Regions from separate parts of the Staphylococcus sp. 11262D007BW genome, predicted to be linked through region 4. Evidence: riboswitches for the same ligand, from Rfam matches in the RefSeq annotation. Region 4 holds a riboswitch; each other region holds the start of a gene.

What was found. Region 4 has a riboswitch for S-adenosylmethionine ahead of metK (methionine adenosyltransferase). Riboswitches for the same ligand answer to the same signal wherever they lie in the genome.
Region 1: linked by a shared signal. The riboswitch ahead of ACEE93_RS01800 (methionine ABC transporter ATP-binding protein) and the one ahead of metK (methionine adenosyltransferase) in region 4 are both predicted to bind S-adenosylmethionine.
Region 2: linked by a shared signal. The riboswitch ahead of ACEE93_RS07180 (M20 family metallopeptidase) and the one ahead of metK (methionine adenosyltransferase) in region 4 are both predicted to bind S-adenosylmethionine.
Region 3: linked by a shared signal. The riboswitch ahead of ACEE93_RS08080 (Na+/H+ antiporter NhaC family protein) and the one ahead of metK (methionine adenosyltransferase) in region 4 are both predicted to bind S-adenosylmethionine.

The regions. Positions count from the first base shown of each region.
Region 1 covers NZ_JBPWPJ010000001.1:346,986-355,046, forward strand. The annotation lists gene aroD (type I 3-dehydroquinate dehydratase) at 1-726, shown strand, start outside; gene ACEE93_RS01770 (nitroreductase family protein) at 759-1,307, shown strand; gene ACEE93_RS01775 (thioredoxin family protein) at 1,360-1,680, opposite strand; gene ACEE93_RS01780 (arsenate reductase family protein) at 1,853-2,209, shown strand; gene gcvH (glycine cleavage system protein GcvH) at 2,276-2,656, shown strand; gene ACEE93_RS01790 (toprim domain-containing protein) at 2,750-3,145, shown strand; gene ACEE93_RS01795 (thioredoxin family protein) at 3,111-3,428, shown strand; SAM riboswitch class I at 3,466-3,572, shown strand; gene ACEE93_RS01800 (methionine ABC transporter ATP-binding protein) at 3,701-4,729, shown strand; gene ACEE93_RS01805 (methionine ABC transporter permease) at 4,722-5,417, shown strand; gene ACEE93_RS01810 (MetQ/NlpA family ABC transporter substrate-binding protein) at 5,443-6,297, shown strand; gene ACEE93_RS01815 (MetQ/NlpA family ABC transporter substrate-binding protein) at 6,418-7,245, shown strand; gene ACEE93_RS01820 (hypothetical protein) at 7,238-7,405, opposite strand; gene ACEE93_RS01825 (DUF368 domain-containing protein) at 7,472-8,061, opposite strand, start outside.
Region 2 covers NZ_JBPWPJ010000001.1:1,441,645-1,449,705, forward strand. The annotation lists gene ACEE93_RS07170 (DUF2750 domain-containing protein) at 345-1,004, opposite strand; gene ldmS (L-aspartate--L-methionine ligase LdmS) at 1,104-2,282, opposite strand; gene ACEE93_RS07180 (M20 family metallopeptidase) at 2,285-3,469, opposite strand; SAM riboswitch class I at 3,568-3,674, opposite strand; gene ACEE93_RS07185 (S-ribosylhomocysteine lyase) at 3,843-4,313, shown strand; gene ACEE93_RS07190 (DoxX family protein) at 4,387-4,740, opposite strand; gene ACEE93_RS07195 (pyrimidine-nucleoside phosphorylase) at 4,754-6,055, opposite strand; gene deoD (purine-nucleoside phosphorylase) at 6,257-6,967, shown strand; gene ACEE93_RS07205 (thiol-disulfide oxidoreductase DCC family protein) at 7,025-7,429, opposite strand; gene nhaC (Na+/H+ antiporter NhaC) at 7,501-8,061, opposite strand, start outside.
Region 3 covers NZ_JBPWPJ010000001.1:1,599,728-1,607,788, forward strand. The annotation lists gene ACEE93_RS08065 (bile acid:sodium symporter family protein) at 274-1,218, opposite strand; gene ACEE93_RS08070 (hypothetical protein) at 2,010-2,540, shown strand; gene ACEE93_RS08075 (SRPBCC family protein) at 2,600-3,091, opposite strand; gene ACEE93_RS08080 (Na+/H+ antiporter NhaC family protein) at 3,210-4,538, opposite strand; SAM riboswitch class I at 4,646-4,758, opposite strand; gene ACEE93_RS08085 (amidohydrolase) at 4,814-5,941, opposite strand; gene hutI (imidazolonepropionase) at 6,099-7,334, opposite strand; gene hutU (urocanate hydratase) at 7,334-8,061, opposite strand, start outside.
Region 4 covers NZ_JBPWPJ010000001.1:1,204,517-1,212,577, forward strand. The annotation lists gene ACEE93_RS05835 (NERD domain-containing protein) at 8-922, opposite strand; gene metK (methionine adenosyltransferase) at 1,020-2,210, opposite strand; SAM riboswitch class I at 2,319-2,426, opposite strand; gene pckA (phosphoenolpyruvate carboxykinase (ATP)) at 2,698-4,278, shown strand; gene ACEE93_RS05850 (alpha/beta hydrolase family protein) at 4,328-5,107, opposite strand; gene ytkD (RNA deprotection pyrophosphohydrolase) at 5,091-5,558, opposite strand; gene yidD (membrane protein insertion efficiency factor YidD) at 5,623-5,862, shown strand; gene menC (o-succinylbenzoate synthase) at 5,918-6,916, opposite strand; gene menE (o-succinylbenzoate--CoA ligase) at 6,913-8,061, opposite strand, start outside.

The sequences.
Region 1 (8,061 bases), 860 kb from region 4:
GCGAGTTTAATGTTGAACCAAGATACTATAACAGATGAAGAACTTGATTTAATCACGCAAAATGCATCTTATTTTGATATTTTGGAGTTGCGCTTAGATCAACTTTCTAATATAGAGGTTAGTAATATAGAAACTTTATTAAATAATATTAAGTCTACTGCTCAGAACGAGATTTTATTAACTTACCGTACAGCGAGCCAGGGTGGTTTTGGTGAATTATCAAATGAGGCATACATACAATTAAATCAACAACTGGCTCAGTTAACACAAGTTGATATGATAGATATTGAGTGGGAGGCATATAATGAGACACGAGCCGATTTAGTTCAATACATTAAAGATCAAAATAAAGAGGTTATTGCGTCATATCATGATTTTAATCAAACCCCTACACTGGACGTACTTAAGAAGACGTATTTTAACATGTCCAAGCTCGGCGCACATCATCTTAAAGTAGCTGTAACACCCCAACGTAAGAAAGATGTGCTGACATTATTAGAAGCTGTGTCTGAGGCGAGTGATGCATTATCTCAATGGATTACAGGTATTTCTATGACGCAACTAGGTGTTATCTCTCGTACTGCTCAGGAAGTGTTTGGAGGAGCATTAACATATGGCGCCCTAGCAAAAGAAGTGGCACCCGGTCAACTAAATGTACGTCAATTATCTCAATTATTGCCAGTATACAGTTTAGTTGAAAATACAACGATCGTTAACTATAATTGATAATGGTTATCATTAAAAAGGGGTAGATAAAGATGCAACTTCAAGAAGCTATTCAGACGAGAAGGAGTATTAAAAAGTTTAAAAGAGATATGCACATTGATGAATCCGCGGTTAAAGATGCGATAGAAATTGCTGCCGATGCGCCAAATCATGGTATGAGAGAGCCATGGCGTGTGGTATACGTACCTAAACATAAGTTAGGTGAAATGAGTAGAGATATTTCGAAGTATGCATTCCCTAGAGATAAAGAAAAACAACAAAGTCACTATGATGCAGTGACCAATTTAGGGGGATTTTTAGCAATTATTATGAAATGCGATGCAAGACAGCGAGAAGAAAACGAAAATTATTTAGCTGTAGGCGCATTTGCCCAAAATCTCTTACTATTGTTACACGACCGCGGTATAGGTTCTTGTTGGAAAACACCTCAATATATTTTTAATCCTAAAGTTAGAAATGTTTTCGGTGTCCTACCTGATGAACGTTTAGTAGGTTTCATTTATTTAACGGACTTAGAGGATTATGATCAAACAAGAAAAATTAAGCGTAAAAATAGAGGATTAATTACAGATTTTGTATAAATCAAAAAGAAAAGCCGTTAATATGGAAAATCCATATTAGCGGCTTTATTGCTTAGCCTAAGCTATTAGCTAAGAATTCTTCTACTTGTTCAGGAGATTTTGCATTAGCTGAGTGTAGGTGATGTAATTTTTGACCATCTTGGAAAATTAAAAGACTTGGAATACCCATTACATCATACGTTGTAGCAGCTTCTTCAAGTTCGTCGCGATTTACAACATACCACTCATATTGGTTGTATTTTTCAACGATAGGGTCAATCCACATGTCCATTGCACGGCAATCAGGGCACCAACCTGCCTCAAATTTGATAATAACAGGTGATTGACTTTGAATAACCTCATTAAATTGATTCATATCATTAATATTTTTCATAATCATAAACCTCCAAGTAAATGTCGTAACCATATTATAACGAAATCCACCTATGAAGTCATCCTTCGAAATGAGCATGCTATAAAATCGATAAAGTGGGTATATATTAAAAAAGTATCTAATTATTGAAAACTTTGCTATATTTATATTAATTAAATTTAGGAGGTAGCTTATGATTAAATTTTATCAATACCGACAATGCACAACATGTAAAAAAGCGGCTCAATTTTTATCAGAGTACGGTGTGAGTTATGAACCTATCGACATTGTGCAACACACACCTACTAAAGAAGAATTTGCGAAGATTGTAGAAGATTCTGGTATTGAAATTAAAAAATTATTCAATACACATGGTGCTAAATATCGCGAATTAAATTTAAAAGATAAGTTAAAAGATATGTCTGACGATGAAAAACTAGAATTATTGGCATCTGACGGTATGTTAGTGAAACGTCCATTAGCCATTTCTGGTGATAAAGTGACTGTAGGGTTTAAAGAGGACGTTTATAAAGATACTTGGGTTCGTTAAAATAGTTGATAGAATTCAAGCGATATGTCATCATTAATATGTAATTAAAAATAGGAGGGGATTCACGTGGCAGTGCCAAATGAATTTAAGTATTCAAAAGAACATGAATGGGTTAAAGTTGACGGAAATGTTGCTTTAATCGGTATTACAGACTTCGCACAAAGCGAATTAGGAGATATCGTTTTCGTTGAACTTCCAGAAGTAGACGACGAAGTTTCAGAAGGTGAAACTTTCGGTAGCGTTGAATCTGTAAAAACTGTATCTGAATTATATTCTCCACTTACAGGTAAAGTTGTGGAAGTAAATGAAGATTTAGAAGATGAACCGGAAGCAGTCAATGAATCACCATATGAAAAAGCATGGATGGTTAAAATTGAACTTAGTGATGAAAGTGAGTTAGACGCATTAATGGATGCTTCAGCTTACGAAGACATGATTGGTGAATAATACTTATTTTTTATTGAGACTCCTTGGTAACTTGTTTATCCGGGAGTTTTTTGGTATCAATTTTACTCTCAGACTATTTAGAAGGTGAAGACTATGGCGATCATAAATAAAGTAATTGTTGTAGAAGGTAAATCTGATAAAAAAAGGGTAAAAGAAGTGTTAAACGAACCGGTTGATATTATATGTACACATGGCACAATGAGCATCGAGAAAATGGACAATATGCTAGAGTCATTATATGATAAGCAAGTCTATATACTCGTAGATGCTGATACAGAAGGACGCCACATTCGTAAGTGGTTTTCAAAATATTTGAGCGAACGTATTGATATATTTGTGGATTCTACTTACACTGAAGTGGCGCGTTGTCCTCGTGATTACCTCTCAAATGTGTTAGGACGTTTTGGATTTAACGTGAAAAACGATTTTTATGTCAAAGGAAAGTATGGATATCATGAATGTTTCAGAGCAATTGAACAATATATCTAAAAATAAAGATGAACCTGTACATCTTATATTTGGTTATACACCGATGTGCGGGACGTGTAAAATGTCTGAGCGTATGTTAGACATTGCGAATGACATTGTAAATTTGCCTTTAGTGAAAATAGATTTAAATTTTCATCCGGACTTTAGTCAAGATTATGAGATTCAATCAGTGCCTATTTTACTGATTATGAATTATGATCAAGAAGTTAAACGCATTTACGCGTTTCAGTCTGTCCCCTTTTTATTAGAAAATTTAAAAAAGGCGATTGACGAATCAACGTGATGATGATAATATAATAGACAATTAAATATTCAGAAAACTCTTATCAAGAGTGGTGGAGGGATGTGCCCTAAGAAGCCCGGCAACCGTCAAACGTGAAATGGTGCCAATTCACATAAAGTTTTTTTGGACTTTTGAAGATGAGAGAAGCGACGTTGATACAATGCTTTCTCTTTTATTCAAAAGAGAAAGCATTTTTTGATTTAAATCGTCAATCGTCGTTAAGATGAACTCATTTTATTTCGGGAGTAAGTTTGTTAGGGGGATATAGTGTTATGATTGAGCTTAAAAATTTAGTTAAGCAATATACTTCGAAGTCTAAAAAAGTAACAGCTGTCGATCAAGTTGATTTAAACATCGATACTGGAACAATTTTCGGAATAATCGGATTTTCGGGAGCTGGAAAAAGTACGTTAGTGCGTTTATTGAATTATCTGGAAGCACCAACATCTGGTGACGTTATTATTGGTGGTGATCATATTGGTCAATTAACCAAAGCGGCATTAAGGAAAAAACGCCAAAAAGTAAGTATGATTTTTCAGCATTTCAACTTACTTTGGTCTCGTACCGTATTAGATAACATTAAGTTTCCTCTTGAAGTGGCAGGTGTACCTAAGCGTGAAGCTAAAACTAAGGCACTTCATTTAATTGAAAGAGTAGGATTAGAGGGAAGGGAGAATGCTTACCCATCTGAGTTATCTGGAGGACAAAAGCAAAGAGTTGGTATTGCTAGAGCGTTAGCAAATGACCCAGAAGTCTTGTTATGTGACGAAGCGACGAGTGCCTTAGATCCACAAACGACAGATGAAATTTTAGATTTGCTAGTGGAGCTCAAAAAAGAAAAGAACTTAACCATCGTTGTCATTACCCATGAGATGAATGTCATTCGACGTATTTGCGATGAGGTAGCAGTGATGGAACAAGGGCGAGTGATTGAACAAGGAGAGGTCTCTGAAGTCTTTCAAAACCCTAAACACAAGGTTACTAAACGTTTTGTTCGAGAAGATTTAGAACCTTCAAATGATGAAGACGACATCACTAGTACTATCCCGCTAGAAAAGGATGATATGTTAGTCAAGTTCATTTTCTCAGGGGAACATACGACAGAACCTGTCATTTCGTACATTACGCGCACACATCAAATTGCTGCAAATATTCTTGAAGGAAATATCAAAAACACAAAAACTGGCGCAGTTGGTTTTTTACTTGTACATATTACAGCCATCTCACAAGATCAATTTAAGGCATTGGAAGAAGATTTAAGTACGAAAAATATTGCTGTGGAGGTGGTCCGTCATGGGTAAGAGCTTTAGTGAGATTATCCAAGAAATGATTACAATGCCTAATGTCCAATGGGAGGAAGTATGGACCGCTACATATGAAACGCTCTATATGACGGTAGTATCGACCTTATTTTCATTTGTATTAGGTTTGATTTTAGGGATTATCTTGTTTTTAACTTCAAAAAGTAAATCTAAAATAGGACGTATTTTCTACGGCATCGTTTCATTTTTTGTAAACCTATTTCGTGCCATTCCGTTCATTATTTTGATTTTACTATTAATTCCTTTTACAAGTTTAATTTTAGGTACGATTAGTGGTCCAACGGGTGCCTTACCCGCGTTAATTATAGGAGCATCACCATTCTATGGTCGTTTAGTAGAGATTGCATTAAAAGAAATTGATAAAGGTGTCATTGAAGCTGCGCGTTCCATGGGCGCTAATACTTGGGTGATTGTATTAAAGGTATTAATTCCGGAATCTTCACCAGCGCTAGTTTCTGGTATTACAGTAACTGCGATTGCACTTGTTGGTTCTACTGCCATTGCAGGGGTTATCGGTGCAGGTGGTCTTGGAAACTTAGCATATCTCACAGGATTTACACGTAACCAAAATGACGTCATTTTAATTTCTACCATTTTGATTTTAATTATTGTTTTTATCATTCAATTCTTAGGGGATTGGATTACAAATAAAATTGATAAAAGATAACTGATTATAAAGGGGGAAGATCAATATGAAAAGAGTTTTATCGTTAGTAGTTATTTTAACATTAGGGATTGTCCTTGCAGCTTGTGGCAATGATTCTAAAGGTGAAAAAGGAGATACAAGTGATGCAAACGGCGGTAATGGTGAGGATAAAAAAATCGTTGTCGGTGCTTCACCAGCGCCACATGCTGAAATTTTAGAAGAAGCTAAGCCGATTTTAGAAAAAGAAGGATATGATTTAGAAATTAAAACAATTAATGATTATACTACACCTAACAAATTATTAGATGCGGGAGAATTAGATGCTAACTTCTTCCAACACACACCATATCTTGAAACTGAAAAGAAAGATAAAGGCTACAAAATTGAATCAGCAGGCGATGTACATTTGGAACCAATGGCTGTTTACTCTCAAAAATATGATAGCTTAAAAGACTTACCAGACAATGCAGAAGTCTTTGTTTCAAACAATCCAGCTGAGCAAGGTCGTTTCTTAAAGTTTTTCGTAGATGAAGGTCTCGTTACAATTAAAGATGGTGTTGATATTAAAGATGCAACATTTGACGACATTAAAGAGAATAAAAAGAACATTAAATTTAACGATGATCAAGCAGCTGAATTCTTACCAAAAACATATCAAAATAAAGAAGGAGATGCGGTTATCTTAAACTCAAACTTTGCAATTGAACAAGGCTTAAATCCACAAAAAGATTCTATTGCAGTAGAGGATGCTAAAGATAATCCATACGCTAATTTAATTGCCGTTCAAGAAGGTCATAAAGATGATGAAAAAATTAAAGCATTAGTAAAAGCACTTCAATCTGATGATATTAAAAACTTTATTGAAGACAAATACAAAGGTGCAGTAGTACCAGCAGAATAATAATTAACTGAAAGATGGGCATACGATGTAAGAGATATAGCGCACTAGAACAATCTGATTAAACGCTAGTTAGACTTTTACATCGTAGCTCGTCTTTTTACATATCAAGGGGGACATAGTATGAAAAGAAAAGTGTTGCTATTTGGAACGACATTAATTGCTTTGTTAGTTGTGTTATCAGCTTGCAATCAAAATGAATCAGCAGATAGTTCAGAAGATAAAAAAATAGTAGTAGCTGCTACACCCACACCACATGGAGAAGTCGCTAAAAAGGCAGGCGAACTTTTAAAGGACAAAGGCTATGAAGTGGAAGTGCGTGAAGTGAATGATTACAAAATACCTAATAAATTATTAGATGAAGGCGATGTTGATGCCAATATGTTCCAACATGTACCATACTTAGAAGCGGAGAAAGCGTCACATGGTTACAAAGTGGAAGAGGTTGGAAAAGTATTGACGACACCAATGGGCGTCTATAGTAAAAAATACGATAGCTTAAAAGAGTTACCTAAAGGTGCAAAAATTTATATTTCAAACAATCCTGCAGAAGAAGGCCGTTTTTTATCCTTTTTTGTTAAAGAAGGCTTAATCAAAATTAAAGATGGGGTTAAGATTGAAGATGCGAAATTAGATGACATTGTTGAAAATAAAAAAGATTTACAATTTGATAATCAACAAGGCGCAGAATTTTTACCTAAGACATATAATAATGGAGAAGGCGACGCAGTCATTATGAATTCTAATTATGCCATTGATAATGGTTTGAAACCACTAAAGGATTCTATCGCAGTAGAGGATGAATCATCACCGTTTGCTAATATTTTAGCAGTACAAGAAGGACATAAAAACGATCAAAAGTATCAAGATTTCCTCGAAGCGTTACAATCTAAAGAAATACAAGACTATATCAATGAAGAGTTTGATGGGGCGGTCATTCCAGCTAAATAACGACCAACGTGATATAAAAAATGAGCGGTAAAGAAGAGGGAGACATATAATGCTCTGGGAAACCGATTAACGGTGTCCCAAAAGCAGGATTTTCGGCAGAAAGTTCACGATTCGCCAAAATTTGAAAAACAATTTTAGCTCGTCGTTCGCTTCTGCTCAAATCCTGAACGCTTTTGTCCCAACCTCCTACTTTACCGCTCATTTTAGTTGATTATTTATCGCTAAGTTACGCTTCAGTATATTTACCAAGTATATGGCTGACAAGGAAGCCAACCACGAGTGTAATAATGGAAATAATCCAAGATAACCCAGTAGTTGGTAACCCAGGAAATACTGAGAAAAGCGACCCAATGACTAAACCTAGAATCGCAGCATAAGTTAAGTACGTATACTTGCTTAGTAAAAATTTGATTAACTTACTAGCAACTAAAAATCCACATATCACGCCTAAACCAACCAAGATAATAACCGGTAAAGCTGAGAAGTTTAAGCGTACAATTTCTGAAATTGCAAAAGTAACGGTTCCGTAAACACCAAATAATAGTAAAACAAAAGAACCAGATACACCTGGTAATAACATCGCACTCGATGCACAGATACCTGCAATGAAGTATTTAACCATCATACCTACCGACATATCAATCGTACTTGGTTTAGCTTCCGAATGACCTCCAGAAATGAGCGATAGTATTACTAATACTACGATAGCGATCACAACCACAAGCCAGTGTTTGGCCGTGTAAGTTTGTTTAAAATGAGAAATTCTTAATAGAAACGGAATAAGTCCGAGTATTAAACCGGTAAAGAAAAACATAG
Region 2 (8,061 bases), 240 kb from region 4:
GTGTAACCTCTTTCCACTCATGTCACCACATCATTTACTATATAGAACTCGGGTAGTATAGGACTTTATCTTGTATAGCAGATTCATCCATTCTACATAGCCTTAGTATGATGTTTCTGTTCGTCAGTGCGAGTGTTTGCGTCCGACTTCCTTCAGATTCCACTTCGCAGTGGACACCCTTGTCCTTCGCTAACAGTTCCTACTACCAAGCCTGTAACGGACTTTCACCGTCAAGATGTTACCCATGCCGGGCGCACTATAAAAAGTAGAGAAAAATCATTTAATGATTCTCCTCTACTTTTATGTTTGACCAGGTTCTTATCCTAGCCCTTTTCCTCTACTGATTATATTGTTAATTCATTTGCTAATTTTTGTGCGGAAACAATTGTGCCAATGACACCTGGTTTAATATCGATAGCCACGTATCGATTATCATCTCTTAGTTCATCTAGCCAATCTGAAAAAACTTCACCTTCTACATCGATGAGCTCGAAAGATTCGAAGTCTTCATTAGCTACTTTTTCAGCTCGTTTGCTTAAACTCCAAACAGGCACAAAAAAATGATCATACTCATCAGATACCATCATAAACTGTTTATATCCTTTTTGTGTTAAACCATAAACGGTATCAGTGTTAGCGATGTCTTGAACAAATTCTCGAATTCGAATACGATCTAAATCAGACATAATCTCATTGAAAGCATCAAAAATATTAATTTCATGCCCTTCCGCATTTTCCGTCACATTCACTAACGCTTCATCAGTTTCGTCAAACATCTCATCTAATTCATATGTTGCAAATCGATCAATGTCCATTTTTTTAATTTTGTCATATTCAATCTCTAGATTTTTTAAATAAGCTTCTGCTAAAGATGTTCGTGTCCAAAAACAAACTAAATCTTTCCCGTTATGGTCATGTTTAATAATCTTTTTGTCTTTTACTGCAAAATAAAATTGTTCATTTGTCAAAATGTCTTCATAAAAGCGTTCATTTTTATATGACATAATTAAGCTCCTTTACCATATCAACTTAATTTTGAATATAAACTAGTTTTCATCTTTCGTCAATGAATGGAGAATCATTATGACACTCTATTTAAATTTCTAAAGACCAGCTTTTTCTAAAAAGTCATGTTCATATTTATTCAATTCTGTTTCACTATTGACGTGCCAAATACCACCGAATCTAGATTGCACTTGTTCATCCTCATACCAATCACCATCATAATAAGAGAGTGGATACAACACCCCTTTTTGAACAAATTCCTTAATGGCGTTGAAGAATCGTTCATTATCACCATTTGCAAAATAACTATAAAATTTATGATAGTTACCATTTAACACAGGTTCTAATAACAACATACTTGTCGACCCATTCTGGCGATAATTTAGATCTATTGCATAAACGTCCCCTTTATCATCTACTAATAAGTCAAATCCTGCAATACCGATAAATCCCTCATCTACTGCGTTTTGCATGAGTTCTCTCCCGGCTTGAATGACTTTTTCCGGTACATCTTGGGCATTAATATTGCCATTATAAAATCCATACGCGTTCGTCAACTGTTTGGCTGAACCTATATATACGATCCCTTCTTCAGGATGACGTGCAAACTGGACACAATAATTGTCTACCGCTTCAATACAATCTTCAATAATGAGTGTCTGTGTGGCTTCTTTAGCGTGATAGATACGTGCTTTCGCTTTTGCTAAATCTTCCTCTGTATAACATATCATGACGCCATATCCCCCTGCTGTAGGCAATTCATCACCTGGTTTAATCACAACAGGTAAAGACCAATGTGCGATTTCACTTTCAAATGCATCTACACTGACAATTTGACGCTTTGGTAAATACTTACCATTTGTCCATTTAGAAATATTCGATTTATTATTCAATTGAACAAAAAGATCTTTATTAATAGCGTATTTATTATCAGCTACAATATCTTCCCCATGCACATATTGAAAATAGATGCGTTGATCTTCATCATTCACTAAAGTCTTTAATAATGTTTCATAACTTTCTTGATTATTAAAGGTGTATAAATTTTGCGGCACAGTTTGATCGACTAACTTAAATAATGTCTCTAACTTTGACGTAATACTTGCCTCATGCACAATCACTGGAAGATCTGAAATCAATAACTCCCGTCCAGTTAAAAAGTTAGATTGATGTTCATCCGGTTCAAGCCAAGGGTTAGACACATAAGAAGGACGCGACGTATACACTACATTTGAATCATACAGTTCACCCATCGTCATTTTCGGAGATGTCATCATCATTATAATTTCTCCTTTAACTTTTGATGGTGCGCTTGAATAGATGTCAATAATGCCTCGTCTTGAATTAATTCTGCCCCCATTGTTGCAATAATTTTAGCACCTTTTATCAACGCTTTATCTCCCATTGGACTCTGTGCTGCTTCTCGAAAACGATGGGTATGTCCTACTAAGCTTCTTGGCCCAATTTTAATATGTGGATGAATCGTGGGTACGACATGACTGACATTGCCTGTATCAGTAGACCCATATCCGAAGTCATCATGACTAACTTCTTCGCCTAAAGTGGTCGCATGCTTTTCGAACAATAAATCAAGTTGTGTATTACGAACAAATTCGTTCACCCCATTTTGAATAGGATCAAATTCATAACGACATCCTGTTTGAATTGCTGCACCTTTGGCAATTTGATGGACACGTTCAGTAAGTACATCTAACTCTTTACGAGACATTGCTCTCGTATAAAAACGAGCGTGTGTAAAATCTGGAATAATATTCGCCGCTTCTCCACCGTTTAAAATCACACCATGTACACGATCTGTTTGACGGATATGTTGTCTTAGTTGGCTGATGCCATTAAAAAAACTTAGCATAGCATCTAGTGCATTTCGCGCTTCATAAGCATTTTCCGACGCATGTGCACTTTTTCCAAAAAATTTAATGTCTAATACATCTACAGCTAATGTAGGAATGGTAGGATACGTTTCGTTGCCTGGATGCACCATTAATGCCACATCCACCTCATCAAATAGCCCCTCTTTAACATAAGACGCTTTGGCGCTGCCATTTTCTCCACCTTCTTCAGCAGGGCAACCAAAGACGACCACTCGACCTCCAATCTCATCAATCACTTGTTTTAATGCTATAGCTGCCAACACACTAGCTGTCCCAATAATATTATGACCACACGCATGCCCTAACCCAGGTAACGCATCGTATTCCGCTAAATAGCTAATTGTCGGACCTTCTTTAGAGGATTCATATTCTGCAATAAATCCTGTTGCATGCCCGGCAATATCTTTTGTAACTTCAAATTGATGACTTTTTAAGTGGTCGATTAATAATCGTGATGCAAATAATTCTTCATTGCCGACTTCAGGTCGTTCATGTATTTGATGACTCATATCAATATATGTGAGTCGATGATTATCAATATAGTCTAAAATATGTTGTTGTGTTGTAACCATTCTCTTCTCCCCTTCCAAATAAAAAAAGTTACCAAACCGTAAACTCAATCACCTGTTATATCAAGTGTGATGAGATAAGGTTGATAACATCTTGTCGTTATTTATCTTTCAGCATTCAACGCTGTTGGATTTAGCACCTTTATCGTATGTCGATGAGGTTGCGGGGTTTCGTAGGGCCAAGTCCCTCCACCACTCTTGATAAATTTTTATTAAGTTATTAAACAGTTTAACCGATTTAACACGATTTGTCATTCAATATTCTAAATTTTCATATATCTATTAATAAATCAGAGTTAAATACTCATCTTTAAGATGTTTTATCTAGACTAAAATATGTTAAAATGAAATTAAAAGATATAGGAGGTTGATTTGAATGCCTAAAATGAACGTTGAAAGTTTTAACTTAGATCATACAAAAGTTGTTGCACCATTTATCCGCCTTGCAGGTAAAATGGAAGGATTAAATGGCGATGAAATTTATAAATATGATATTCGCTTTAAACAACCTAACAAAGAACATATGGAAATGCCGGGACTTCATTCTTTAGAACACTTAATGGCTGAAAACATTCGCAACCATACTGACAAAGTAGTAGATTTAAGTCCAATGGGTTGTCAAACTGGATTCTACGTATCATTCATTAACCATGATAACTACGATGATGTGCTAGATATTGTAGAAAAAACATTAAACGATGTACTTAATGCATCAGAAGTACCAGCATGCAACGAAGTACAATGTGGCTGGGCAGCATCACATTCTTTAGAAGGTGCAAAAGAGATTGCTCAAAGTTTTTTAGATCATCGCGATCAATGGCATGATATTTATGGTAATGGCAAATAACTCTACACCATGATAAATATTCAATAAAATAACCCTTGAGTTCCATAACCTAGTGTGAACTCAAGGGCTATTTTTATAATTTACGAATGATTGCCATTAAGACAAATTGCATTGGTATTCTAGCGTATAGCACTGATTTCGGTAAATGTTTGTCACCTAATGGGAGCTGTTTACGCGCCATATAAATGTTTGCTGGTAAAACTGCCCATAAAAAGGCGATTATCCCATGTTTAAACATATATGAAGGGCGTTTAAACACTAAAACTAACCCAATCATCATTTCAAATACCCCTGTGACAAGTACCGCTGTTTTACGAAGCGGCAAATAGTGCGGGACGATACGACGAAATTGTCGTTCTCTTGTGAAATGTAAAATACCAATCATACCAAAGGCAAGACCCATTACAATTCTTAATAAACGCTTCATTTTACCATCCTTTTTATTCTGTAATGACTTTATAAATTAAATCTGGAGATGTTGTCGTATCTTGAATCGCAATATTATCGTACAATTTTTGCTTTACATCTTCAACATTTTCGCGATTAGCATAAATCGTTAACAAACTTTCTCCTTCAGACACAGTGTCTCCCACTTTTTTATGCAATTTAAGGCCGACCGCTAAATCAATTTGATCTTCTTTCGTTTGACGACCTGCGCCCAACATCATAGAAGCAATGCCAATCTCATTAGCAACAATCTCTGACACGACACCTGATTTTTTTGCTGGTAACTCAATTTGATATTGTGCTTGAGGTAAACGTGTAGGATCATCAACTACAGAAGCATCGCCGCCTTGAATGTCTAAAAATGTTTTAAACTTTTCAAGCGCTTTACCATTATCGATCACTTCCTGTAATTTTTGACGTGCCTCATCTAATGTCTCTGCCTTTTGAGCCAAAACGACCATCTGAGCTCCTAATGTAAGTACAAGTTCTGTTAAATCTTCTGGTCCTTCACCTTTTAATGTATCTATTGCTTCTTTTAATTCAAGTGCATTCCCAATAGCATAGCCTAAAGGTTGACTCATATCCGAAATAATTGCCATTGTCTGACGACCCACTTGGTTACCAATTTGAACCATTGCATGCGCCAAGGCTTCCGCTTCCTCTACGGTTTTCATAAATGCACCATTGCCTGTTTTAACATCTAGCACAATGGCGTCCGCACCCGCTGCAATTTTTTTACTCATAATTGAAGAAGCAATGAGTGGGATTGAATTCACAGTCCCTGTCACATCTCTCAAGGCATAAATCTTTTTATCCGCAGGTGTTAAATTACCTGTTTGTCCGATAACTGCGATTTGGTGTTCGTTCACATTTTGGATAAATGATTCATCTGATAATTCGACGTGAAATCCTTCTACAGCTTCTAATTTATCAATTGTACCACCTGTGTGACCTAATCCTCGACCACTCATTTTAGCAACTGGTACACCTAGTGATGCAACTAGCGGCGCTAATACAAGTGTTGTTGTATCACCAACACCCCCAGTTGAGTGCTTATCCACTTTGATGCCTTTAATATTCGATAAATCAATTTGATCACCAGACTCGACCATTGCCATTGTTAAAGCAGCACGTTCTTCGTCGTTCATATCTTGGAAGAAAATCGCCATCGCAAGACTCGACATTTGATAATCAGGAATATCACCATTAGTATAGCCTTCAACCACAAAACGAATTTCCTCTTCTGTTAAAGCATAGCCATCTCTTTTTTTGGAAATAATATCTACCATTCTCATAGCTGTCCCTCTTTTCTAATACTTATTTATTCCTCAACTATTCACCTATATTATACCTATTTATGAAACAATGGTAAATTTATAATGCTTTAAACAGTGTCTCCTTTTAGTACCGCTTCTTAAGGTTTTCGTCGACATTTAAAGGGTCATCTGTTATCTTTAGATTAATGACAATATCTATTGTTAAAAGGAGAGATTTCTATGACTCAAGGGACACCTCATATTCAACCAAATGGGACAAAAATTGCAAAAACGGTTTTAATGCCTGGGGATCCATTACGCGCTAAATATATCGCGGATAACTATTTAGAAAATGTTGAACAGTTTAATGAAGTACGTAACATGTTCGGTTATACAGGTACATATAAAGGCAAAGAAGTATCAGTAATGGGCTCAGGTATGGGTATTCCAAGTATTGGTATTTATTCTTATGAGCTATACAACTTTTTCGGTGTAGAAACGATTATTCGCATTGGCTCTTGTGGTGCAATGCAGGAAGATGTCAATTTATATGACATTATTATTGCACAAGGCGCTTCAACAAATTCAAATTACGTTGATCAATATCAAATTCCAGGTCATTTTGCACCCCTAGCTGACTTTGATTTAATCGTACAAGCTAAAAATAAAGCTGATGATATCGGTGCACGTACACACGTAGGTAATGTATTATCTTCTGACACATTCTACAACGCAGACCCAGATTTCAACCAAAAATGGATCGACATGGGTATTTTAGGTGTCGAAATGGAATCTGCAGGCTTATATTTAAATGCCATCAAAGCAGGTAAAAAAGCTTTAGGTATATTTACTGTAAGTGACCACTTACTTCGCGATGAAGCAACAACAGCTGAAGAACGTCAAAACTCATTTACACAAATGATGGAAGTCGCTTTAGAAATCGCTGAATAAACATAGAAAAACGAGTAGCAAGTTCAATGCATGGTACTGCTACTCGTTTTTTTATGTCTAAATGGTTTTATTTTGATCTGAATCTGAGAAAAAGCGTTGCTCCTCATCAGTTGGCTTTGCCCAAGTGGTTTTCCACATTTTATCTCTATTATTCGCAAATAATCGATAACCTATATTTCGAACCGGACTAGGTACGAGCCACATTAATGCAGCTAGCCATTGAAACTTTTTCAATTTAAAAATGAGCTTGATAATCGCTTTTGATTCAAAATATAAATGGTCACCTTCCTGAAGCACCACACTATTATATGAATCTACTTCAGGGTAGTCCTTACGCAACTGATCACCAGCTGCACTTTTTAACGGAATAAACTCATAATTTCTCGGTAAGCCATTGCGAATAAGCCATATTGCGTAATTATAACAATAGATGCAATGATCATCATAATAAATAATTGGCATATCCATCCTCCTTAAACAGCTTTCTTATCTTTACCCTGTTTAAAAAGTTTCAAAATCACGTTATGTGAATATTATTCCAACGCCTCTTGTTGTTGGAAGTAACGTTTTTCTTCTTTTGAGAGCTTAATAATTTTAAAGCCAATAAAGCCATAAATGATTGAAATAATTGGCACCACCATATTCAGAATAGCAAATGGTGCGTACTGAGCTACTGAAACACCTAGTGTTGTAGCAATAAACACACCACAAGTATTCCAAGGTACAAATACAGACGTTAATGTTCCGCCATCCTCAAGTGCTCTAGATAAGTTCTTAGGATGTAGTCCCTTATCAATAAACGTAGACACGTACATACGTGATGGCACAATGATTGAGATGTATTGTTCAGAACATGTAACGTTCGTACCGATACAAGACACAATAACAGATGCAATTAAAGAACCTGTGCTCTTAGCAAACTTCAACACTACATTGATAAGTGCCTTTAACATGCCAGAATATTCTAACAATCCACCAAATGTCATTGCTACTAAAGTTAAAGAAATGGTATAGAACATAGACTCTAACCCACCACGATTAAAGAGTTCATCAATCGTTTCATTGCCTGAATCGATTTCATATCCTGTCTGCAA
Region 3 (8,061 bases), 400 kb from region 4:
TTTTCGCACAACCTAACCCAACTGTAAATTAACACGTTAAAAAGAGGTTGGTACAAAAGCGTTCAGGGTTTGAGCAGAAGCGAACGAAATAAAGAACGACTTCGTTGAGTTAGTCGTTCTTACAAATGTGTCAAAGCACATTTGATCATTTATAATCCGTCAAATTTTGGCGAATCGTGAACTTTCTGCCGAAAATCCTGCTTTTGGGAGACCGTTAATCGGTTTCCCAATGCATTAATGCTTTAAATACCAGCCCCTTGCGCTATTAAAAAATTATGCTGTTTCTTTACGAGCTTTACGAAATAGGTTTGATGTCCAAACTTTAGCGAGTAACGGACCACTAATACAATGAATAAAACTAAAGACTGCCCCCGGAACTGCTGCTAGCGGATTAAAATGAACTGTGGCTAGAGACGCTGCTAAGCCAGAATTTTGCATACCCACTTCAATGGAAATTGCTTTTTTATCAAACGTATTTAACTTAAAGACATGCGATAAAATATAACCGATGAAATAACCTAACAGATTATGTAAAATCACAACTAGAAAAATTAATGCGCCTGTTTGAAATAACATTTCCTTACTACCAGCAATCACTGCTCCTAAAATAATAGAAATCGCAACGACTGATACAATAGGTAAAATATCCTCACTCTTTTCAGCAGCTTTTTTAAAAATCTTTTGAATCACAAGTCCGATGATAATCGGTACAATGACTACCTTAATAACAGATGAGAACAAACTTAAAAATGAGACACTCATCCATTGATTTGCGAATAAGTACATTAATGATGGCGTCAGAATCGGTGACAACATTGTTGAGACAGAGGTAACCGTAACCGACAATGCGACATTCGCTTTTGCTAAATAAGATACTACATTACTTGACGTACCACCTGGACAACATCCTACGAGCATCACTCCTATCGCAATCTCTGGAGGAAGTTGAAACCCTTTAGCAATACCAAACGCTAATAAAGGCATAATCGTATATTGTAAAACTACGCCGATCACTACCGGCTTAGGTTGCTTTAGTATTAACTTAAAATCCTCTAACCGAATTGTTAAGCCCATTCCCAACATAACGACCCCTAGTAAATACGGAATAAATGGTCCGAAACTTACAAATGTACTCGGCACTAAAAATGCAAAAACACTAACGACTAACATCCATAACACAAATGTTTTCGATGCAAATTGACTGACTTTAACAAGCATTTGAAACACTCCCATTTTCTTAATAATCTGAATATTAACATAATTAGTTAGTCGTAGCAATATCCTTTTTAAAGAATAATAGAAAATAGTCGTTTTAAACGATTTTGTAATCGTTCAAAACGAAAAGTTCGCATGCATAACGGGCACTAACTCTCTGCGTTCGAAGTTAATCGAGGTTCGCCTGCTCATCTTCATTCGCATGCATAACGTGCACTAACTCTCTGCGTTCGAAGTTAATTGAGGTTCGCCTGCTCGCTATTCGCTCGCATGCATAACGGGCACTAACTCTCTGCGTTCGAAGTTAATTGAGGTTCGCCTGCTCGCTATTCGCTCGCATGCATAACGGGCACTAACTCTCTGCGTTCGAAGTTAATTGAGGTTCGCCTGCTCGCTATTCGCTCGCATGCATAACGTGCACTAACTCTCTGCGTTCGAAGTGCACGTAATTGTCCACACTTTGTTTATAATCCGGCTACGTGCTGCAAAACTCTCAACAAAATGAGACGCTTCACTAAAACCAAAGAACGGTTTGAGTTCAGCGCTCGATTTTGCTCGAGTTCTGACCGCAGCACTCCGCACTTTGTTTAATCCGGTTCCCAATTGCAGGGTTCTCGATAATACTACGTGACGCGCAAAAATTAAAAAACAATTTTCGCTTGTCCCTAGGTATTACATCGAACCCTGAACGCAATTGTCCACACTTTATTGGTATTTCGATCTTAAGACCTACTGCTTTTTTTAGTACTTAGTGATAAGATATATATAACAAAAATTTAAGATGAGGAATTATAATGATTATTGATAAATTAGAATCCTATACGTTACATATTGACCAAGCTGCTCATTTTTTTACACGCCGAAAAATACTTAAATTACTTGCTCAACTTAAATCACAATTTCATTTCAATGCTGAATTTATTAAAGTTCAAACATATTATTTATTACGCGTTGATTTGCCTAAAAAAGCACTACCTTACTTAATTAGTTTTTTAAGCTTTCATAATTTCATTTTTAATCAAATCATATTAACGAAACATGAGCGCAAAATGTTATCTTCTTCAAAATTCAATAGCTTTGAGAAGCATTTTGACATTTTGATTGATGGCTTAAGTGATCTATTTATTAAAGATAAAGTGATTGATGTCTTAAATAGCTTTAAAGATAGAGAGATTCAATATAGCTTTTCAAATCATGTTTTAAAAGTCACTACAGAACCTAAGACTTTCGGTTTATTGATTCAAAAACTTGCAACTAGCCATATTGATATTTATCACGCTAGTCTGCCATTAAGAGGGTTCCAAAATAATGTTTTATCATGTTAAAAAAGGTGTTTCATTGTAGCATGCATGTTCTGCATTCTATCATTGAAACACCTTATTTTTTAAACCTCTTCTTCGCTCGATTCAAGTTGATGTTGTAATCGATCAAACATCAATTCAAATCCATGAGCGGTATGGTCATGATATTCTTTTTTCTTTTGTTTATACTCTAGGTTAGTTAAACGTCGCTCTTTACGTATAACGCCTCTATAAGTAAAGTTCATTTCAGTAATGCCAGGACTTCTTTCTTCAAAGTGTACTTCAATTTGATCCACTTCGTCACTTAATTCCGGCATTTGAATGGTTTTAATAATTTCAAAATCTGGTATTAATGAAGCATAAGTTCCAGTAATAACAATTTCTTTATGATTTCTTTGATCAACAATTTTGTAGTGGCCACCTTCGCTCATGTCACTATGCGCTGTTTGATTTGTTCTAGGCGTAGTCATAAACCACGTTTTTAAATAAGCCGGCTCTAGCCATGCATTATATACTTGAGAAGGAGCTGCCTTCATTAATCGAACAATATTAATTTCTACCCATTCGTTATCCATAGGTTGCAATGTATTCACCTCAGTTCTTTACAAAAGTTGTTATAACTATTGTATCGCAAAATCTAGTCATTTGGCAGTACAAGCGTATTATTTATTGGCGCACATTCACATAGATCCTTTATGATTTAACGTTATCGGTCTTTTGATTTGAGCGTTTTAACTTAGGAAGGTTAAAAAATATTGCGACCAAACCACATATTGCAAGGATAATTGGATATATTGAATAAGGTAACAGCATAACTGGCGAAAGGCCTGCAACACCCGCAGCCGCAATTAATTGAGGACTATACGGAATAAACCCTTGAAATGCACTACCATAAATATCTAAAATACTTGCCGACTTTCTCGGATCAATATCGTACTCTTCTGCTATATCTTTCGCAAGAGGGCCAGTCATTAATATTGAAATGGTATTATTTGCAGTCGAAATATCTGCTACACTGACTAATCCCGCAATACCAAGTTCCGCACCACGACGAGTTTGAATACGATTTTTAACAAAATTCAGCAGCCATGTTACGCCACCGTAATATTCAACTAAACCAATCATACCGCCAATTAACAAAGCAATGATGGCAATATCTTCCATACCAATAATACCTTCTGAAGCCGCTTTTAAAAATTCGGCTAAATTAAAATCATGCTTCAATAAGCCAATTAAACCGGATAAGAAAATACCGCCCAGCAATACTAAGATAACATTAATACCAATAATCGCTAAAATTAAAACGAGTAAATACGGAATGACTTTAATAATATCAAAGTCATAACTTTTAGCTGTGTCCATATGGTTATTAAATGTTAAAAACCATAAAATCACCATTGTCACAATCGCACCTGGGATGACAATTCGAAAATTCACTTTAAACTTGTCGCTCATTTTTGTTTGTTGTGTTCTAACCGCAGCAATGGTTGTATCTGAAATCATTGATAAATTATCGCCAAACATCGCACCACCTACTACTGTGGCCATTGTTAATGCAGATGGGATGTCAGTTGCTTGGCTAATACCAAAGCCTACTGGTGCAATCGCTGCTACAGTACCAACAGAAGTCCCCATAGAGATCGAAATAAACATACAAATTAAAAAGATACCCACAATTAAAAAGTTTTGAGGGATAAATGATAATCCTAAATTTACGATAGATGTGACGCCACCCATCGCTTCAGCTGTTTGAGAAAAGGCACCTGCTAAAATAAAAATTAACATCATCAATACGATATTAGGGTGCCCTGCACTTTTAGCAAATACTTCCACTTTATCTGTAAATTTTGTTTTTGGTTTAAGTAATAAAGCCACAATAACGCCAATAATTGCTGCTACGTTTAACGGCATAAACGTAAAATCTTGTGTAATAATCCCTGCTCCTAAAAAAATACCTATAAATACGATTAAGGGAATTAACCCCCATGCATGACCTTTTTCTTTCTCGCTCTGAACTGACATGAAATGACTCCTTATAAAAAAATTGAGATCAATTACTTCTTAGATTAATGCGTTACCATTCCATTCTAAAAAGTTAAGACCTCAATTCGCATCTCGGTTTATATCACTTCTTATCTTCAGTAACCATCCTTTAAAATAATGATTACTTCTGGAATTGGCACACGCTTATCATGTTGCCGAAGTATCAACGGGCCAGTCCCTCCACTTCTCTTGATATGAAGTATTTGATTATACTATTCAAACATTACACTAAAACATGCAATGCGTCAAACACTTTAAGCATCTTCTAATAAACGATTTACGAATGTTACAAAGTAATCTGGCACTTTATCTAATATCGCTTCATCGGGATTAAATTTTGGATGATGTAAAGCATAGTCACTTTCTGAACCAATCATCGCAAAGTGAATAGGTGCTACGCTCTGATACCCTGAAAAATCTTCACCAATAGCTAGCGCACGTGGTAGTACTTCAGCATTATAACCCACTGATTTCGCGACATCTATTGCCATTTCTTGCAAATCTGCGTCATTTTCGACTGATTGTGTAATGCGTTGATAATTCAATTGAACGTCTACATTATATTGTTGGGCTATCCCATTACAAATACGTTCCATACGTGCTTCGATTTTATCTCTTACACCGGCCTCAAATGACCGAACTGTCCCTTCTAAAACAGCTGATTGCGGTATAACATTCCATGTATGACCGCTTTCAATACGACCAATGGTAACTACCGCTTCTTCATATGGTGCAATATTACGGCTCACAATGGTTTGTAATCCTGAAACCAATTGTGCTACGACCACTTGTGGATCGTTGCCATCCTGTGGCATTGCAGCATGTGCCCCTACACCTTCAATATTAATTGTAAAACGGTCTACATTGGAGGTCATATGGCCTGATTTTGCGCGCCATTCACCCACTTTTAAATCCGGATCATTATGAAAACCAATAATCGCTTTAGCCCCGTCTAATAAACCTGTTTCTGCTAATTTAACGGCACCATAACCGATTTCTTCCGCTGGTTGAAAAATAAAACGCACGCGTCCGTTCAATCGTTCTTCCTGTGCTTTTAAGCGTATTGCGGTACCAAGAATTGACGCCATATGTATATCATGTCCACAAGCATGCATGTCACCCTCATTGTGTGATTTAAATGATAAATCCGTTGCCTCTTGTATCGGTAAAGCATCAATATCTGTACGAACGGCGACCATGTTCTCCCCTTGACCAATCTCTGCGATAAATCCAGTTTCTAAAGGTGCATCTAAAATATTAATATCATAATCATTTAAAATACCTTTTAGCTTAGTCGTCGTATGATATTCATTCATGGAAGTTTCAGGTGTTTGATGAAATTCACGACGCCAATTTTTAAGTTGCTCAGTTAAATCTGCCATTATCATCCACTCCCCTTTTGTCATACTATTCAAATTATTTTAATATACCTTTAGTGTAGGATGTCTTTACTTGTTTGACAAGCTACGCATAAAAAAAGATTGAGGCATCAAGCATGAGCACTTGTGCCTCAACCTATTATTATAGTTCTTCTAAGACTTATGAAAGTGATAAGTCGCGATTAACAATCACTTTACCATCTTTAATTACTTTTTCAGCATGATTAATACCATAGTGGTAAGGAATATATTCATGGTTTGGTGCATGCCATACAACAATGTTCGCTTTGTCACCTTCATTAATTGTACCTGCATCGACATCAATTGCTTTCGCTGCATTAACAGTGACCGCGTTCCAAATCTCATTTGGTGATAATTTTAATTTAAGTGCTGCAATCGCCATTACCATTTGTAAATTGTTTGTTACACAGCTACCTGGGTTGAAGTCTGTTGCCAATGCAATGGCACCATTGTTGTCTAACATGCCTCTTGCATCTGCATAAGATTCTTTACCTAGATAGAATGTTGTTCCTGGTAATAGTACAGCTACTGTATTAGATGAATCTAATTTCTTTTTGTCTTCGTCACTAGATGCCACTAAGTGATCTGCAGAAATCGCATTTTCATCAATTGCTAAACCTAAGCCACCTAAAGGATCGATTTCATCAGCGTGAATTTTAAGTTGGAATCCTTGTTCTTTAGCAGCTTCCATATAGCATTTCGATTCTTCTATTGAAAATACACCTGTTTCACAGAAGATATCCGCAAAGTCTGCATATTCTTTTACTTCTGGTAATAAATCAATCATATCTTGTAAAAATTGTTCGTTTGATTCTGCTTCTTTAGGTACAGCGTGTGGCCCTAGGAAAGTATGACGCATATCTAAATTATATTTGTCTTGTAATCGACGTGACACACGTAATTGTTTAAGTTCATTTTCTTTATTTAAGCCGTAACCACTCTTACTTTCAACTGCAAGGACACCATGATGAATCATTGTTAGTAAATCATGTTCAGCTTTTTCAAATAACTCATCTTCACTTGCTTTACGAGTGGATTCTACTGTTGATAAAATGCCTCCGCCTTGTTCAAGAATTTCTAAATAAGATACCCCTTGGCGTTTTAAGCTCATTTCGTGTTCACGTGAACCACCGTGGACAAGGTGCGTGTGTGCATCAACTAACGCAGGAGACACGACTTTGTCAGAAGCATCAATTGTTTCTTTTGCTTCATATTCGTCTGTATATGGACCAGAATAAACAATTTTTCCATCTTTTACGACTACTGTTCCATTCTCAACAATATTTAATTCATCCAACTCATCCCCTTTTAATGGGCGATCTGTGGATTTGGGTAAAACTAACTCTTTAATATTTTGAATCAATAAATCATTCATTATTTTTCATCACCTTTACCTGTAATCATTGGAATATCGACACCTTTTTCTTTTGCCGTTTCAATCGCTGTCTCATAACCTGCATCAGCATGTCTTACTACACCCATACCCGGATCTGTCGTTAATACACGTTGTAATCTTTCTTTTGCACGATCTGTACCATCTGCAACGACAACCATACCAGCATGAAGTGAGTAACCCATACCTACACCACCACCATGGTGTACAGAAATCCATGAGCCACCTGCTGCTGTATTCACTAATGCGTTTAAGATAGCCCAGTCACCTACAGCGTCAGAACCATCTTTCATTGATTCTGTTTCACGGTTTGGTGACGCCACTGATCCAGAATCTAAATGATCTCGACCAATAACGATTGGTGCTGAAATTTCACCTTTACGTACTAATTCGTTAAGTGCTACACCCATTTTAGCGCGGTCGCCATAACCTAACCATGCAATACGTGATGGTAAACCTTGGAATGAGATTTTTTCAGACGCCATATCTAACCAACGATTTAACTTTTCATCTTCTGGGAATAGTTCACGCATTAATTCATCAGCACGCTCGATGTCTTTTGGATCACCTGATAATGCCGCAAAACGGAATGGTCCTTTACCTTCACAGAATAATGGGCGAATATATGCTGGTACGAAACCAGGGAAATCAAACGCATTTTCTAAACCTTCATCGAAAGCAACTTGACGAATGTTATTACCATAGTCAA
Region 4 (8,061 bases):
CATATTGTTAATTGAACGATTCAATTTTTTCCATTATATCTTGTAACGCATCAACATCATACTGAATACGGCCATGGAAAACGAATTTATTAAAGTATTCGTTTAATTGCTCTGGTCCTACAAGTATTTTAGTAGAGGTATGATTTGCATAATTTGAAATTGTGACATCACCCTCATGCTTCGGATTAAAATAAAGTATAGAGACAGGTGTATATTTTAACTGAAGCTCTCTTTGTAACTTAGCAGCTACATCTTCTACTTGTGATAAACGGTCAGTATAATCCTTTATTGCTAAACCATTATCTTGATGTGAGTCATCTTCATCTAAAACAATCGTTTGTGGTGATGTTGAATCAATATTCAATGTGTTAAATACATGTTCCATCATTGGGTTTTCAGCAAATTGTTGTTGGCTGATGCCTTGATAGACATGTCCTTTTAATGCTTCTGAGTCAATGATATATAAACCCGTACGCGTTAATACAAGATGACTAATTCTTGTAATGTCTTCAAATTCATTAGACGGTAAAAATATATTCGCCATAATGTGCATATCTTCAGGTCGAATACGTTTTTCTGCTACTAAACGCTCTCGAATCCCTAATAAACGCATGTCCGTTACATATTCACTACGATTTTTTGAAAATAATTTTAACGCATCAATTTCACGGTCTTTGGAAGATACCATTGATTCAAATTCTTGCTTATGTTTTGTATCGGCTTTTTTCTTTTCGATACGGATTTTTTCTATTTCTTCATCGCGCTCGTGCTTTAATTTTTCTTGTTTTGTTTCAAATTGTTGTGCATATTTCGATTGCGCTTTCTTTTTACTATTCAATGTAACAATGAATAACAGTAAAAATATCACTGCAAGAACAATAGCTGCAATTAAGCCAATTTCCATTGGACCAAATTGTGTCATTTTTAAATTACCTTCCTTTTATCTCGTTAATCTATACTTAAACCATTATATTAGATAAATATTAAATTAGCCATAGATAATCTAAAAATACACCGTTTTATTTTAAAGTTTCTTTTAGTACTTCTACTTTATCTGTATTTTCCCATGGTAATTGAATATCATTTCTTCCGAAGTGTCCATATGCTGCAGTTTGACGATAAATTGGACGTTGTAAATCCAACATTTTAATAATGCCCGCAGGACGTAAATCAAAGTTTTGACGTACAGCTTCAATTAATGCTTCTTCACTCACTGAACTTGTACCAAATGTATCGATTGAAATAGATACTGGTTGTGCTACACCAATCGCATAGGCTAACTGCACTTCACACTTATCTGCAATGCCAGCAGCTACAATATTTTTAGCAACATAACGTGCAGCATAAGCTCCAGAGCGGTCTACTTTTGTAGGATCCTTACCTGAGAATGCACCGCCGCCGTGACGCGCATAACCACCGTACGTATCAACAATAATTTTTCGACCTGTTAAACCGGCGTCACCTTGTGGGCCACCAATAACAAAACGTCCAGTAGGGTTAATGAAGAATTTAGTCTCTTCATCTAATAATTTTGAATCAATGACTGGATAAATGACATGTTTTTTAATATCATTTTGAATCTTTTCTAATTCAATTTCTTCATGATGTTGTGATGATACGACAATCGTGTCAATGCGTTGAGGTTGATGTTGCTCATCATACTCAATTGTAACTTGTACTTTGCCATCAGGACGTAAATACTCTAAAGTGCCATCTTTACGCACTTCTGATAAGCGTTTAGCTAATTTGTGAGATAAATCTATAGGTAAAGGCATAAATGTATCTGTTTCATTTGTAGCATAACCAAACATTAATCCTTGGTCTCCAGCACCAGTGTTAAGTTGTTCTTCACTTGTTTCATCACGATATTCTAGTGCGCGATCAACACCTTGTGCAATATCTGGAGATTGTTCATCGATTGCAGTTAATACAGACATCGTTTTGAAATCATATCCATATTTAGCGCGTGTATATCCAATTTCTTTAACAGTCTCTCGTACGACTTTTGGGATATCCACATATGTAGATGTAGAAATTTCTCCAGAGATTAACGCCATTCCTGTTGTAACTGTTGTTTCGCAAGCAACACGTGCATTGGGATCACCATTTAAAATGGCATCTAAAATGGCATCAGAAATTTGGTCTGCAATCTTATCTGGATGGCCTTCAGTAACTGATTCTGATGTAAATAAACGTTTATTATTTGACATAACATACTCCTTTAAAATGTATTACGAGCATTCTCTATATCTGAGCTAAATAAAAAAGAGCCTTTCAACACTACCAAAGATAGAGTGAAGGCTCAAAACGTCCATTCGCTCTTATCGTTCAGACTATGTGTCTGCAAACGGTTTGGCACCTTTCTTTGTTCAAAGAGGTTGCTGGGTTTCATAGGGTCCATGTCCCTCCACCACTCAGGATAAGAGAATCCACTTTGTTTATATTACAATACCTCAATTAAATATGTCAATTTTCTTACACGAAAACCTATTAAGGCTGTCAAGCTTGTCATTTTAATTATAAATCAACCTATCTCAAATACTTATAATTTGTACATTTATACATATTCATTCAATGTACACGTTATTTCTAGTTAAAATGTCATTTAACTGTATAGATTAATTCTCTAATGTGTTATACTCTTTTAGTGTAAAGGCTTACATTATCGACGCCGAAAAATTACTGGAGGGATATTTCATGTCATTTGATACAAAACAAATGGACGCACTTATTGACAAGCCTACTTCACATTTTCAACTTACAACAACTGAACTCTACAACAAAATTTTAAAACGCGATGAAGCAGAATTAACTGAGCTTGGCGCAATTAATGCCAAAACTGGTGAATACACTGGTCGTTCCCCTAAAGACAAATTTATCGTAGACAACCCACAAGTAAAAGACGATATCGACTGGGGTTCAATTAACCAACCTATTTCAGAAGATAAGTTTTTAAATCTTTATCATCAAGTACTTGATTATCTTGATCAAAAAGATGAAGTGTTTGTATTTAACGGTTATGCAGGCAGCGACAAAGATTCTCAACTTAAACTTACTGTCATTAATGAGTTTGCATGGCATAATTTATTTGCACAAAATATGTTTATCAGACCAAGCTCAAAAGAAGAAGCTTCAAAAATTCGCTCTGATTTTACTATCGTTTCAGCGCCTACTTTTAAAGCAGACCCTGAAAAAGATGGTACGCGTTCTGAAACATTTGTCATTATCTCTTTCAAACATAAAATCGTATTAATTGGTGGTACGGAATATGCAGGAGAAATGAAAAAATCAATCTTCTCTGTCATGAATTACTTATTACCACAACAAGATATTATGAGTATGCATTGCTCTGCGAATGTTGGTGAAAAAGGTGACGTAGCACTATTTTTCGGACTTTCTGGAACAGGAAAAACAACTCTTTCAGCTGATCCAGATCGTAAGTTAATCGGAGACGATGAACACGGTTGGAACGCTAATGGTGTCTTCAATATTGAAGGTGGCTGTTATGCAAAAGCAATCAACTTATCTGCTACAAAAGAACCACAAATCTATAACGCCATTCGTTATGGTACTGTTTTAGAAAATTTAGTAGTCGATGAACATGGTTATATCGATTTTGATGATAACCGTTACACTGAAAACACACGTGCAGCTTATCCGATTCATCATATCGATAATATCGTTTTACCATCAAAAGCATCTCATCCGAACACAATTATTTTCTTAACAGCTGATGCATTTGGTGTTTTACCACCTATTTCAAAATTAACGAAAGATCAAGCGATGTATCATTTCTTAAGTGGTTTCACTTCAAAACTAGCAGGTACTGAACGTGGTATCACTGAACCACAACCTTCATTCTCAACATGTTTTGGTGCCCCATTCTTACCTTTAAATGCGAATGTCTACGCTGATTTATTAGGTGAGTTAATTGATAAACATGAAGTAGACGTTTATCTTGTAAACACAGGATGGACTGGCGGTAAATATGGAGAAGGTAATCGTATCCAGTTAAAATACACACGTAAAATGGTTAATGATGCTATTAGTGGTAAACTTAAAGACGTTCCATTTGAACAAGATGACGTATTTGGTTTAAATATCCCTACATCTGTTGAAGATGTACCAACTACTATTTTAAACCCTAAAAATGCATGGACAGATAAAGAAGCATATGATGCACAAGCTAATGATTTAATTTCTCGCTTTAAAGAGAACTTCAAAAAATTTGGTGAAGCCTCTAGCGATTTAGAAAAAAATGGCGGTTTTAAAGGTTAATCATTATCTACTAAAAAATCGAGGGCAGTGGTCCCTCGATTTTTTAATATTATGCTTTCTCACTCGACTGCTCAATACGATCCATCCAATGATAAATATAGTCTAACACCTTAGCCATCGCATCAGGTCGTGGCACATGTCCTTCGTGTTGTTGATATAACGTTTCAAAATAAACATCTTGTTCTCTTAAATGTTGCTCCAAAGCATAGGATTGATGAATCCCCACTTGAATATCTTGATGTCCATGTATAATTAAAATCGGTGGTGATGAGGCATCGATTTGCTTCATTGCATCTCTTTGACGATAGGCTTCTATCTGTTTTTTAGGATGTCCTACCATTCGACGTAACATGCCCCTTAAATCAACACGTTCTTCGTACATCAAATGTAAGTCTGTAACACCACCCCAAATGATATAACTATCTGCTTGTACCTTTTGATAAGTCAATAACCCTTGGATTCCTCCACGTGAAAACCCTATTAAATGTAAATAGGCTTGTGGATACTGATCTTTTAAATAACGTACAGCTTCAGTCACGTCTTTTAAATCGTTCCCTGCAAAGTCATCACGCCCCTCACTACCATTACTTCCTCGATAGTATGGCGCAAAGACAAGGGTATGCGCATCTTTAAATTGTAATAACCGCGCTAATCTTACTCTTCCAACATGACCTTTTCCACCGCGTAAATAAATCACAATACGACGTACTTTTTTGGTTGGTATAACGCATAAGCCTTTTACTTTTAATTGATCTACTTGATAAGTCCATTCTTCAACGACATGATGTTGTAACTCAGCTGGCATTCGTTTTTTATCGATAAAAGCCAAGCTCCATCATCCTTTCAACACATTGTAATATGGCTCGATCCTTTAACAACTCACTTTTTTCTTTTTCAGGTATATCCTCAACCGTATGATATAAAATCGGTCCATTCGTTTCCAAATAATCCTCTTTGCATTCAATGCGGTCAACAAACACAACATACACATCTTTATTAAAGTGATTATGAGTCCCATTGACACTATATTGTGCTATGTAATAAGCGTCTTGAATAGAGGCCCCCGTCTCTTCATATAACTCCCTTTCAAGACCTTGCTCACTTTTTTCACCCGCTTCACATTTACCACCTGGAAACTCAATACCTCTTCGCTTATGTTTAGTAAAAAGGAGCTGATTACGATAGATTGGCAGTGCTAATACATGACTTCCTGTTTTTTCATCTCCATCTGATCGATATGTTAATTCTACTTGTTGTTGATATTTATCTCGATACCTCAAAACATCATCTCCTTTCTATTCGTGTTAAAATAGGATAAAACTAAGCTATAAAGGAAGTTTTAATTTGAAACGCGTATTCATTCTAATGATTAGATTTTATCAAAAAGTCATCTCTCCATTAACGCCACCTTCATGCCGATTCTACCCAACATGTTCAAACTACACATTAGAAGCTATCCAAGTGCATGGTGTACTTAAAGGCGGTTGGTTAGGATTAAAACGCATTTTAAAATGTCATCCATTTCATGAAGGTGGCTTTGACCCTGTGCCTTTAAAAAAAGAACACAAACATAAATCACAATAATCTTTCTATTCATTAAGAGGCTGAGACGTGGTCATTTACGTCTCCCCTCTGATACTTAGACCGAAAAAAGGTATGTTAATTGCTGTTTATCCACGTACGGTTTATCAAATGTCAACCGGCCATTTTGAAGTTTCCCCACATGATTCACGATATCATCTTTAAAATAGTAACCATGAGGTGTGACATCTCCAGCATAATCTCCAAACTGACTTAAATAAGCGGTAAAATAGCGACTTAATCCAAGCTCATACATCCCACCAATAACTACTTTTATACCTTCATTTTGGAGCTTACGTATTATCTCAACCACTCGATCAATACCCCCTATACGAAATGGCTTAATTACCACCACACTAATAGGATAATCATCAATAAGTGCTTCTATACGAGATAAGTTTGTTGCTTTTTCATCAATGGCTATCGGCGGCATCATTTGATTTTGGTCGATATCTTCAAAATTTAAAAACGGTTCCTCAATAAATGCTAATTGACTCTGTTGAAGTTGTCTTAGTTCGTCGTAATGCGCTGTAGTTAAGGTTTGATTTGCATCGGTTGAAATTGGTATGTCTGGATACATTGAACTCAACCATTTAACTTGGTCTAATATATCAGTATTCCATTTAATTTTAATACGACCAGTTTGTTCGAGATTAATAATGCGCTGAGATAAATCCCCATTCATCGTTGTCGTCATTTGAACCTGAAATGTAGATAAGTCATGAAATGCTTGATATAACGCCATCATCGCCGTTGCACGTGCAGCAGGTTTGCTATCTAGAGATTGCAAAATATCTTGAGCTGCTTTAAAAGATTCAATAGCACGTCCCTTCACACGTTGGAACCACAATTGAAGTGTGTGCATGACTGAATCAATCGTTTCGAAATGATACCAATCCGTTTCAAAAGCATTGCATTCTCCAAACCATTCATTTCCTTCGTCATCTGTAATACCAATGATTAAAGTTGGACGTTGAGCCATTTCAATACGTGGTGTTTTAATGACGTGATGAAAGACAGCATCAAAACGATAAAAATGAAGCTGCTTTAATATCATGTCCATTCACCCGCTATGAATTGACGCTTTAATTTACCTGTACTTGTATACGGTAAAGATTCAATTTGTTGAATAGCAATAGGTAATTTATATTTGGCCAAACGTTCAGATAAAAACTGCAATAAATTAGTGCACGCGTCATCAGCGACAATATATAAAAACGGACGTTGCCCCCAAGTCTCATCTTTTACACCTACACACATCGCATCATTAACAAGAGGATGTGTTTTAGCTACATTTTCAATTTCATTAGGGTATATATTTTCTCCCCCACTAATAATTAAATCTTTACGTCTATCATAAATAGTGACATAACCCTCTTCGTTGATACTTGCAATATCTCCTGTATAGAAATACCCTTCATCATCAAATACTTGATCATCAATATTAGCGGGGAATAAATAACCATTCATCACATTGGCTCCTTTAACACACAATTCGCCATGCCCTTCATCATTAACATTGACAATTTTAATCGCCTGATTATCACTTGCTTTGCCCACAGTATCTTTGTGGCTTTTTAACATCTCTGGAGAAGCGGTTAAAAATTGTGAACAAGTTTCAGTCATACCAAAAGAATTATAAATAGGTAAATGATATTCAAGCCCCTGTTGAATAAACTGGTGGCTAAGTTTAGCTCCGCCTAGAAGAATTTTCTTTAAGTGAAAAGGTTCTGTGAGGCCATTTTTCATTAATCTTTTTAAAGTGACAGGCACTAACGACGCATGTGTAATATATTGATTTTTTATGACATCTAACGTTCGTTCCGTCTCAAATTTCGACATAAGATATATCGTAAATCCAGCTAACATACTTCTTAAAACAATACTTAAACCTGAAATATGATATAGCGGTAAGACCAGTAACCATTTAGAAGACTCATCAAATCCTAAACTACTTTGACATCCTTCAGCACTGGCACGATGATTTGCAAATGTTTGAGGTACTGCTTTTTGAACGCCAGTCGTACCTGATGTAAACATAATAGAAGCAATTTGATCTTCAGATTGTAACGTTTCGACCGGATACAATGATGTCGTATTCAAATCTTCAAAAGTAAACAATCTAAATGACGCATCTAACGACAGACCTTGTGTAGTTATAATTGTATCAACATCAATAGACTGCATTTGTTTAATCATTTC